2 regions of the Acidovorax sp. WCS2018Noco2-16 genome follow, and region 2 is predicted to be linked to the other one. Evidence: predicted binding sites of a transcription regulator. Region 2 holds the regulator's gene; the other holds the start of a gene.
What was found. Region 2 encodes sigma-54, which starts transcription at its own class of promoters, with help from an activator protein. Its sites were predicted from a motif close to TGGCANGNAANCTGCTTT; they were not measured.

Region 1 (4,571 bases), on a different contig from region 2:
GCTGGGCGTGTCACGCAACACGGTGTACCGCCACCTGAAAGCGGGCCGATGAGAGCGGGGCGAAATCAGTCCAAGGGCTGACGTCGCCACTGCCCGGCTACAACGGGCCAAGGGCCTCGATGGCCGCCCATTCATCGTCGCCATACAACCGCGACCGCGTCAGAAACCGCAGTCCCGTGGGCCGCTCCAGCGAGAACATGCCGCCATTGCCAGGCACGGCGTCGATGATCAGGTGGGTATGTTCCCAGTAGGCGAACTGCGAGCGGCTCATGTAGAACGGCATGCCCGCAATCTCGCCGAGCAGCACGTCGGAATCGCCCACCATGAACTCTCCCAGCGCAAAGCACATGGGTGCGCTGCCATCACAGCAGCCCCCCGACTGGTGGAACATGAGCGGGCCGTGTTGCACGCTTAGTTTTTCAATCAGTGCCACAGCCGCCGGTGTGGCCGAGACGCGGCCCACCGCAGCACCCGGCGCGTTGGATGAGTGTGTAGTGGGCGTGTCCATGGCTTGGTTCCTGAATCAGAAGAAGCCCAGCGGCGCCTGCGAATAGCTCACCAGCAGGTTCTTGGTCTGCTGATAGTGATCCAGCATCATCTTGTGGTTCTCGCGGCCGATGCCCGACTGCTTGTAGCCGCCGAAGGCCGCGTGCGCTGGGTAGTGGTGGTAACAGTTGGTCCACACGCGCCCGGCCTGTATGCCCTTGCCCATTCGGAAGGCGCGCGCCCCGTCACGGCTCCATACGCCGGCACCCAAGCCGTACAGCGTGTCGTTGGCGATCTCCAGCGCTTCCTCCTCGGTCTTGAAGGTCGTCACCGACAGCACGGGGCCGAAGATCTCTTCCTGGAAGATGCGCATCTTGTTGTGGCCCTTGAATACGGTGGGCTTGACGTAATAGCCGCCGGCCAGGTCGCCGTCCAGATTGTTGCGTTCGCCGCCGATCAGGCACTCGGCGCCTTCCTGTTTGCCCAGGTCCAGGTACGAGAGGATCTTTTCGAGCTGCTCTTGCGAGGCCTGTGCGCCGATCATGGTGCTCTTGTCCAGCGGGTGGCCCTGCTTGATGGCCGCCACGCGCTTCAGTGCGCGCTCCATGAACTTTTCGTAGATCGATTCCTGTACCAGCGCACGGCTGGGGCAGGTGCAGACTTCTCCCTGGTTGAGCGCGAACATCGCAAAGCCTTCCAGCGCCTTGTCGAAGAAGCCGTCGTCGGCCGCCATCACGTCTTCGAAGAACACGTTGGGGCTCTTGCCACCCAGCTCCAGCGTGACCGGGATGATGTTCTGGCTGGCGTACTGCATGATCAGCCGGCCCGTGGTGGTCTCGCCCGTGAAGGCTATTTTTGCGATGCGCGGGCTGCTGGCCAGCGGCTTGCCGGCCTCCAGGCCAAAACCGTTGACCACGTTCAACACACCGGGCGGCAGCAGGTCGCCCACCAGTTCCAGCAGCACGAGGATGGACGCGGGCGTCTGCTCGGCCGGCTTGAGCACCACACAGTTGCCGGCGGCCAGGGCCGGGGCCAGCTTCCATACCGCCATCAGGATGGGGAAGTTCCAGGGAATGATCTGCCCCACCACGCCCAGCGGCTCATGGAAGTGATAGGCCATGGTTTCGTGGTCGATCTCGCTGATGCCGCCTTCCTGCGCGCGGATGCAGCTGGCGAAGTAACGAAAGTGGTCGATGGCCAGGGGAATGTCGGCCGCCATGGTTTCGCGCAGCGGTTTGCCGTTGTCGATGGTCTCGGCCACGGCAATGGTCAGCAGGTTGGCTTCCATGCGGTCGGCGATCTTCAGCAGGATGTTGGCGCGGTCGGTGCCTGAGGTCTTGCCCCAGGCAGCCTTGGCCTTATGGGCTGCGTCCAGCGCGGCGTTGATGTCCTTGTCGTTCGAGCGCGGGATGGCGGTGAACACCTGTCCGTTGATAGGCGAGCTGTTCTCAAAGTACTGCCCATCAATGGGCGCCACCCACTGGCCACCGATGTAGTTGCCGTATTGCTTCTTGTAGGGGTTGGCGATGCCGAGGCTGGCGATTTCTGCCATGTTCATGATGCTTGTCTCCTGTAGTTGGGGCGTTGAGGTGGCTGTGCGCAGCGACGCACTCGCCACAAGAGAAGGGCAAATCGCATGCCAGCAGGCCGGCCGGCGGCTGTAAGCGCTGTTGCGAAGGGGGCAGCGCCGCCCTGCGCATGGAGCCACCACCGAGAGGGCAGCGCTGCAAATGCGCCAGGTGTTGTGACATGGCACGACCAGCGTGTCACAGTTGTTCCGTTATGGAGCAGTTGCTCATCTCAAGATTTCTTGCTATGAAAATAGTAGCTTTAAGCGCTTGATGGACGGGCGCTAGAGCCTGTTATTGCTTGATTTTCCTTCGCAAGTGTCTCGCAGCAAGCTATTCACCGACTGCACCACCAGCCAGACCATCGGTGTGAAGCGCGTGAGCATCCATCCTTGATGCCGGTACTGCTGCCGCCGCCGCGCGCGCTCTAGAATCGGCCGCTGCACCTTGGCTTCAATTGCCGGGGAGAGACCGGTTCGCAGTCCGTAAAGACCGCGACCCGCACGGTGGGCGCCCTGGCTGGTTGCAGGACCCCATCCACCAACATTCGCAGGAGGCGCCACCATGGGTGCGCAATGGAAAGCAAAGGGCAAGGCGCAAGTCGCCGACGCCAGGGGCAAGCTGTTTGGCAAGCTGGTCAAGGAAATCACGGTCGCGGCGCGCGGCGGCGCCGACCCGGCTGGCAATGCGCGGCTGCGCCTGGTCGTGGAGCAGGCCCGCAAGGCGTCCATGCCCAAGGACACGCTGGAGCGCGCCATCAAGAAGGGCTCCGGCGTGGGTGCCGACGCGGTGGATTACCAACGCGTCATCTATGAAGGCTTCGGGCCGCATCAGGTGCCGGTGATGGTCGAATGCCTGACCGACAACGTGAACCGCACGGCCCCTGAAATGCGCGTGCTGTTCCGCAAGGGCCAGCTGGGCACCTCGGGCTCCGTGTCGTGGGACTTCAACCATGTGGGCCTGCTCGAAGCCGAGCCCACGGCTGGCCACGCCGGTGCCGACGCAGAAGTGGCCGCCATCGAAGCCGGAGCGCAAGACTTCGAGCCGGGTGAACATGAGGGCGCCACGCTGTTCATCACCGACCCGGCCGACCTGGACGTCGTCAGCCGCGCACTGCCGGCACAGGGCTTCACGGTGCTGTCGGCCAAGCTGGGCTACCAGCCCAAGAACCCGGTCGACCCCGCCAACCTGAGCGCCGAAGCGCTGGAAGAAGTCGAAAACTTCCTAGCCGCCATCGACGCGCACGACGACGTGCAGGAAATGTTCGTGGGCCTGAAGGGCTGACGGACCACGAACTGCTAACTGAGGTTTCTGCCGCCGGCAGCCCGGCGGCGGCTGGCGAGGTGATCTTTTGACGCGGCGATGCTGCGCCGTGCCTGGCGCAATGCCAGGCACACTTTCGTCGGAACAATCAAAATTGATAGCTGCTAGCGCTTAATGGATAAGCGCTGGAGGCACTTTTTACTTGAAATTGCTGCGGTTGGGCCCGTGTGGATCGGTGAGAAAGCCAATCTGCTGCGGCCGCCCTGGCAGCGTCAGCTGGGCAACCGGCGCCGGGCTGCTGGCCACCAGCTGCCCGCGCCGCCACACTGCCAACCGCGTCGCGCGCAGGCGGATCGCTTCTGCGGGGCTTTGCGCATGCAGCAGCACCAGGTCGGCATGGCAACCCGGGCCGATGCCATAGCCCTGCAGGCCCAACAACCGCGCGGGGTTCACGGTGATGGCGTCGAAGCATTGGCGCATGGCGGCCTGACCGGTCATCTGCGCCACGTGCAGGCCCATGTGGGCCGACTCGAGCAGGTCGGCGCTGCCGCCGCCGTACCACGGGTCCATCACGCAGTCGTGGCCGAAGGCGACCGTCAGGCCGGCGGCCATCAACTCGGGCACGCGCGTCATGCCGCGGCGCTTGGGGTAGGTGTCGTGCCGGCCCTGCAGCGTGATGTTGATGAGCGGGTTGGCCACCACGCCCAGCTGCGCCTCGGCCATCAGCGGGATCAGCTTGCTGACGTAATAGTTGTCCATGCTGTGCATGGAAGTCAGGTGCGAGCCGGTGACCCGGCCCTGCAGGCCCAGCCGCACGGTTTCGGCCGCCAGCGTCTCGACATGGCGCGAGAACGGGTCGTCGGACTCGTCGCAATGCATGTCCACGCGCAGGCCACGCTCCGCTGCCAGCTCGCAGAGAAGGCTCACGCTCTCGGCGCCCTGTGCGGCCGTGCGTTCGAAATGGGGAATGCCGCCGACCACCTCCACGCCCATGTCCAGCGCGCGCTTCAGATTGACCAGGCCGCCCGAAGATCGCAGCACGCCGTCTTGCGGAAAGGCGACCAGCTGCAAATCCAGATACGGCGCCACGCGTTGCTTCACGTCAAGCAACGCCTGCACGGTGAGCAGGCTCGCATCGCTGGTGTCCACATGGCTGCGGATGGCGAGCAGCCCGCGCGCCACCGCCCAGTCGCAATACGCCAGCGCGCGCTGCACGATGGAGTCATGCGACAGCGTGGGCTTGAGTTCGCCCCA
Region 2 (4,571 bases):
TGCGGCCCAGCACCGACCTGAGCAACGGCGGCGCGAGCAAGTGAGCGAGTCCCTCTCCCCCACCGCCTCCGCCGCTGCTACTCCCGATGCGGCCCTCGTGCCCGGCGGCAGCCGCCTGGAGGCCATGCACCTGCAAAAGTCCTACGGCAGCCGCAAGGTCGTCAAGGACGTGTCGCTCACCGTGCAAAAGGGCGAAGTCGTCGGACTGCTGGGCCCCAACGGCGCCGGCAAGACCACGTCGTTCTACATGATCGTCGGGCTGGTGCGCAGCGACGGCGGCGACATCCGCATCGACGGCCAGTCGGTCGCCAACATGCCCATTCACCGCCGCTCGCGGCTGGGCCTGTCGTATCTGCCGCAGGAGGCGTCCATCTTCCGCAAGCTGAACGTGGAAGAGAACGTGCGCGCCGTGCTGGAGCTGCAAACCGGCGAAGACGGCAAGCCGCTGCCGCGCGCCGAAGTCGAAGAGCGCCTGACCGCGCTGCTGCAGGAACTGCGCGTGGAGCACCTGCGCGCATCGCCCGCGCTGGCGCTCTCCGGTGGCGAGCGCCGCCGGGTGGAAATCGCCCGCGCCCTGGCCACGCAGCCGCGCTTCATCCTGCTCGATGAACCCTTCGCCGGCATCGACCCCATCGCCGTCATCGAGATCCAGCGGATCATCGGCTTCCTCAAAGAGCGCGGCATCGGCGTGCTCATCACCGACCACAACGTGCGCGAGACGCTGGGCATCTGCGACCACGCCTTCATCATCAGCGACGGCAACGTGCTGGCGCAGGGCACGCCTTCCGACATCGTGGACAACGCCGAGGTGCGCCGCGTGTACCTGGGCGAGCACTTTCGGATGTGATGAAGCCCGGCCTTTCACTGCGCGTCTCGCAACACCTCGCGCTCACGCCCCAACTGCAGCAATCGATCCGGCTGCTGCAGCTGTCCACGCTGGAGCTGTCGCAGGAAGTCGAGCAGATGCTCGACGAGAACCCGTTTCTCGACCGCACGCTCGAAGACGCGCCGCGCGAGGAATTCGGCCTTCAGCAGGCCGACACCCCCGTGGCGGACGATGACCGCCAGTCCGACGATGCTCTCTATAACGTAGCACCCAGCGCAGCATCCACCAGCGCTGAAGGCCCAAACGACGCTGAAACGCCGGCCAGCACCGAGGCCACCGCCGCCGAAGCGCCCGACTGGGAAGGCGACGGCACCGTGGACTTTTCGCCTGACGACAGCGAGTGGGGCGGCGACGCGCCCGCCCGCAATCGGTCGGGCGACAGCGATGGCGATGCCGACGCGACCGAGCTGGCGCGCAGCAACCTGTCGCTCACCGACTTTCTGCACCGGCAGGCGCTTTCGCTGCGGCTGTCGGAGGTGGACACCGCCGCGCTGCGCTTTCTCATCGAATCGCTGAATGACGACGGCTACCTGGAAGACTCGCTCGAATCGCTGGCCGTGAGCCTGGCCGGCCCGGAAGACACCGAGCAGATCGAAGAACTGGTGCACCGTTTCACCGTGGCCATGCGCCTGTTGCAAAGCCTGGAGCCCACGGGCGTGGGCGCGCGGGGCCTGGCCGAATGCCTGACGCTGCAGCTGCGTGCGCTGGCCGCCGACAAAGAGGGCGATGCCGAGGTACTGCAGACCGCGCTGCGCATCTGCAAGCAGCCGCTGGAGATGCTGGCCAAGCGCGACGTGCGGCGGCTGACCCAGAGCTGCGGTGGCGGCAACGAGGAGCGCACCCGCCTGGCGATGGCGCTCATCGCGCGGCTCGAGCCCCGCCCCGGCCGGCGCTTTGCCGACGTGGAGCGCAACATCATCGTGCCCGACGTCATCGTCAAGAAGACCGGGCGCGGCTCGCAGCAGAACTTCAACGTGCAGCTCAACCCCGACGTGATGCCGCGCCTGCGCGTGCACGACGTCTATGCCGGCGCGCTGCGTGGCAACCGGGGCGGCGAAGGCCACCAGGCGCTGCAGCAGCGGCTGCAGGAAGCACGCTGGTTCATCAAGAACATCCAGCAGCGCTTCGACACCATCCTGCGCGTGTCGCGCGCCATCGTGGACCGGCAGCGCAACTTCTTCGTGCACGGAGAGCTCGCCATGCGCCCGCTGGTGCTGCGCGACATCGCCGACGAGTTGGGCCTGCACGAATCCACCATCAGCCGCGTGACGACGGCGAAATACATGTCCACGCCGCAAGGCACCTACGAGCTGAAGTATTTCTTCGGCTCTGGGCTGGGCACCGAGACGGGCGGCAACGCGTCCAGCACGGCGGTGCGCGCGCTCATCAAGCAGTTCGTGTCGGCCGAGAACCTGGCCAAGCCCCTGTCGGACAGCCAGATCGCCGCCATGCTGAAAGAGCAGGGCATCGAATGCGCGCGCCGTACGGTGGCCAAGTACCGCGAGGCGCTCAAGATCGCGCCGGCCAATCTGCGCAAGGCGCTTTGACGCGGCCGCTGCGGGTCGTCAGCCCAGCAGCTGCGGGTTCATGCGCCAGAGCGTGAAGTTCAGCGCCCCGGCGAACGTGATCCACGCCAGGTAAGGCACCAGCAGCGCGCCCGCCAGCGGCCGCAGCCGCCAGAACGCCACCAGCGTGGCGGCCACGGTGATCCACAGGGCGGCGATGTCCGCCAGCGCCCAGGCACCCAGGTGCCACTGAAAGAACAGCCAGCTCCACAGCGCGTTCAGCACCAGCTGCACGCAAAACAGCACCAGCGCCCGCTGCCGCAGCGCGCCGGCCGGCTGGCGCCAGACCAGCCATGCGGCCACGCCCATCATCGCGAAGAGCGCCGTCCACACCGGGCCGAACACCGAAGGCGGCGGCGCCCAGCCGGGCTGCGCCAACTGGCCGTAGAACTGCGGCGCCTGTACCGACGCGACGCTGCCGATAGCGGCGGTGAGAAACGCCAGTGCCAGCCAGCCGGCCAGGGCCAGCCAGGTGCGCGCAGGGGAGCGGTGCAGCGGCCCGCCAGGTGCCGCAGAGGTGTAGTGCGATGTCATCGCCCGATCATCGCCGACGCATGGCCACCCCCCGGAGGCCAGGCGCGGCCGCATTTGTCAGACGGCGCGCCGTGTCGGTCGTACACGGCTTGCCTGAATGAGGCGATGCTATTATTTTAATAGCTATTAACGCTTACGGAATAAGCGCTAGAGGCCAAAAAGACCTCAAACTTCAACAGGGCGCCAAGCTCAAAGGCCGGGCAATGCACGCTGCCCGCCAGGTGAGCCCAAGGCATGCGTCGTAGCACCCAGGCCCGCTGCGTGCCCCGCTGCTTCCAGCTTGAAGCCCGCCACCACGTCGGCCAGCTGCGCCGCCTGCTGCTGCAGCGATTGCGCGGCGGCGGTGGCTTCTTCGACCAGTGCCGCGTTCTGCTGCGTGGCCTGGTCCATCTGGCTCACCGCGCTGCCGATCTCGGCGATGCCGGTGCTCTGCTCCTGGCTGGCGTTGCTGATCTCGGCCACGATGGCCGTCACGCGGCGCACGCTGTCCACCACCTTGTCCATGGTGGCGCCGGCGTCCTGCACCAGCTTGCTGCCGGCGTCGACCTGCGCTACTGAATCGTCGATTAGCGTCTTGATCTCCTTGGCGGCGGTGGCACTGCGCTGGGCCAGCGTGCGCACTTCGGATGCGACCACGGCGAAGCCCCGGCCCTGTTCGCCCGCACGGGCGGCTTCGACGGCGGCGTTCAGCGCCAGGATGTTGGTCTGAAAGGCAATGCCGTCGATCACGCCGATGATGTCCACGATCTTGCGGGCCGATGCATCGATGCCGCCCATGGTCTTGACCACCTGGCCCACGACGGTGCCGCCGTGCGTCGCGATGTCCGATGCGCCCGTCGCCAGCTGGTTGGCCTGGCGCGCGTTCTCGGCGTTCTGCTGCACGGTGGCGGTGAGCTGCTCCATGGCGGCGGCGGTTTCTTCCAGCGAGCTGGCCTGCTGCTCGGTGCGGGCCGACAGGTCCTGGTTGCCGCTGGCGATTTCGGAGGTGGACAGGCGCACCGATTCGGACGACGCCCGGATGCGCACCAGCACGGCGGCGATCTTGTCGACGAAGCTGTTGAAGGCGTGGGCGATGTGCGTCAGCTCGTCGTTGCCATGCGTTTGCAGCCGGCGCGTCAGGTCGCCGTCGCCGGAGGCGATGTCCTGCAGCGCGTCGCGCACCAGGGCCAGGCGGCGCAAGGCGCGCGCGATGACGGCACTGAGCACCAGGATGGCCAGCGCCAGCGAGATGACCACCGTGGTCGCCGACACCTTCAGCAGCGTGTCGATGGACGCCAGCGCCTGGCCGCGGTGCACGGCAATCACCAACTGCCAGTCGGTGCCGGGCACGGGTTGCCCATACAGCAAGTAGTCGGTGCCGTTGATGTCGGTGCGCATGCCGGCGGCGGCCTTTTCCAGCTCACGCAGGGTGGCGGGCTGCAGATTGGGCGACAGGGCGGACACGGGCTTGAGCGTCAGCGACGTGTCGGGATGGGTGACGATCGCACCGGCCTGGTTGGCCAGGAAGGCGAAGCTGTCCGGCGTGGGCTTGATGGCACCCACGTTGCGCACCACAGTGGTCAGCAGCACGTCGGTGCCCACCACCG

Region 1: adh (aldehyde dehydrogenase) is a predicted target of sigma-54. The motif match lies at 2,111-2,128, and genes of this name have one in related genera.

What each region holds. Positions count from the first base shown of each region.
Region 1 is NZ_JAVTJJ010000001.1:426,358-430,928, reverse strand. It holds gene RQI28_RS01935 (sigma-54-dependent Fis family transcriptional regulator) at 1-52, shown strand, start outside; gene RQI28_RS01930 (DUF779 domain-containing protein) at 98-508, opposite strand; gene adh (aldehyde dehydrogenase) at 524-2,044, opposite strand; gene RQI28_RS01920 (YebC/PmpR family DNA-binding transcriptional regulator) at 2,619-3,338, shown strand; gene RQI28_RS01915 (amidohydrolase family protein) at 3,516-4,571, opposite strand, start outside.
Region 2 is NZ_JAVTJJ010000002.1:817,754-822,324, reverse strand. It holds gene lptA (lipopolysaccharide transport periplasmic protein LptA) at 1-44, shown strand, start outside; gene lptB (LPS export ABC transporter ATP-binding protein) at 125-847, shown strand; gene RQI28_RS09160 (RNA polymerase factor sigma-54) at 847-2,433, shown strand; gene RQI28_RS09155 (TspO/MBR family protein) at 2,452-2,985, opposite strand; gene RQI28_RS09150 (methyl-accepting chemotaxis protein) at 3,175-4,571, opposite strand, start outside.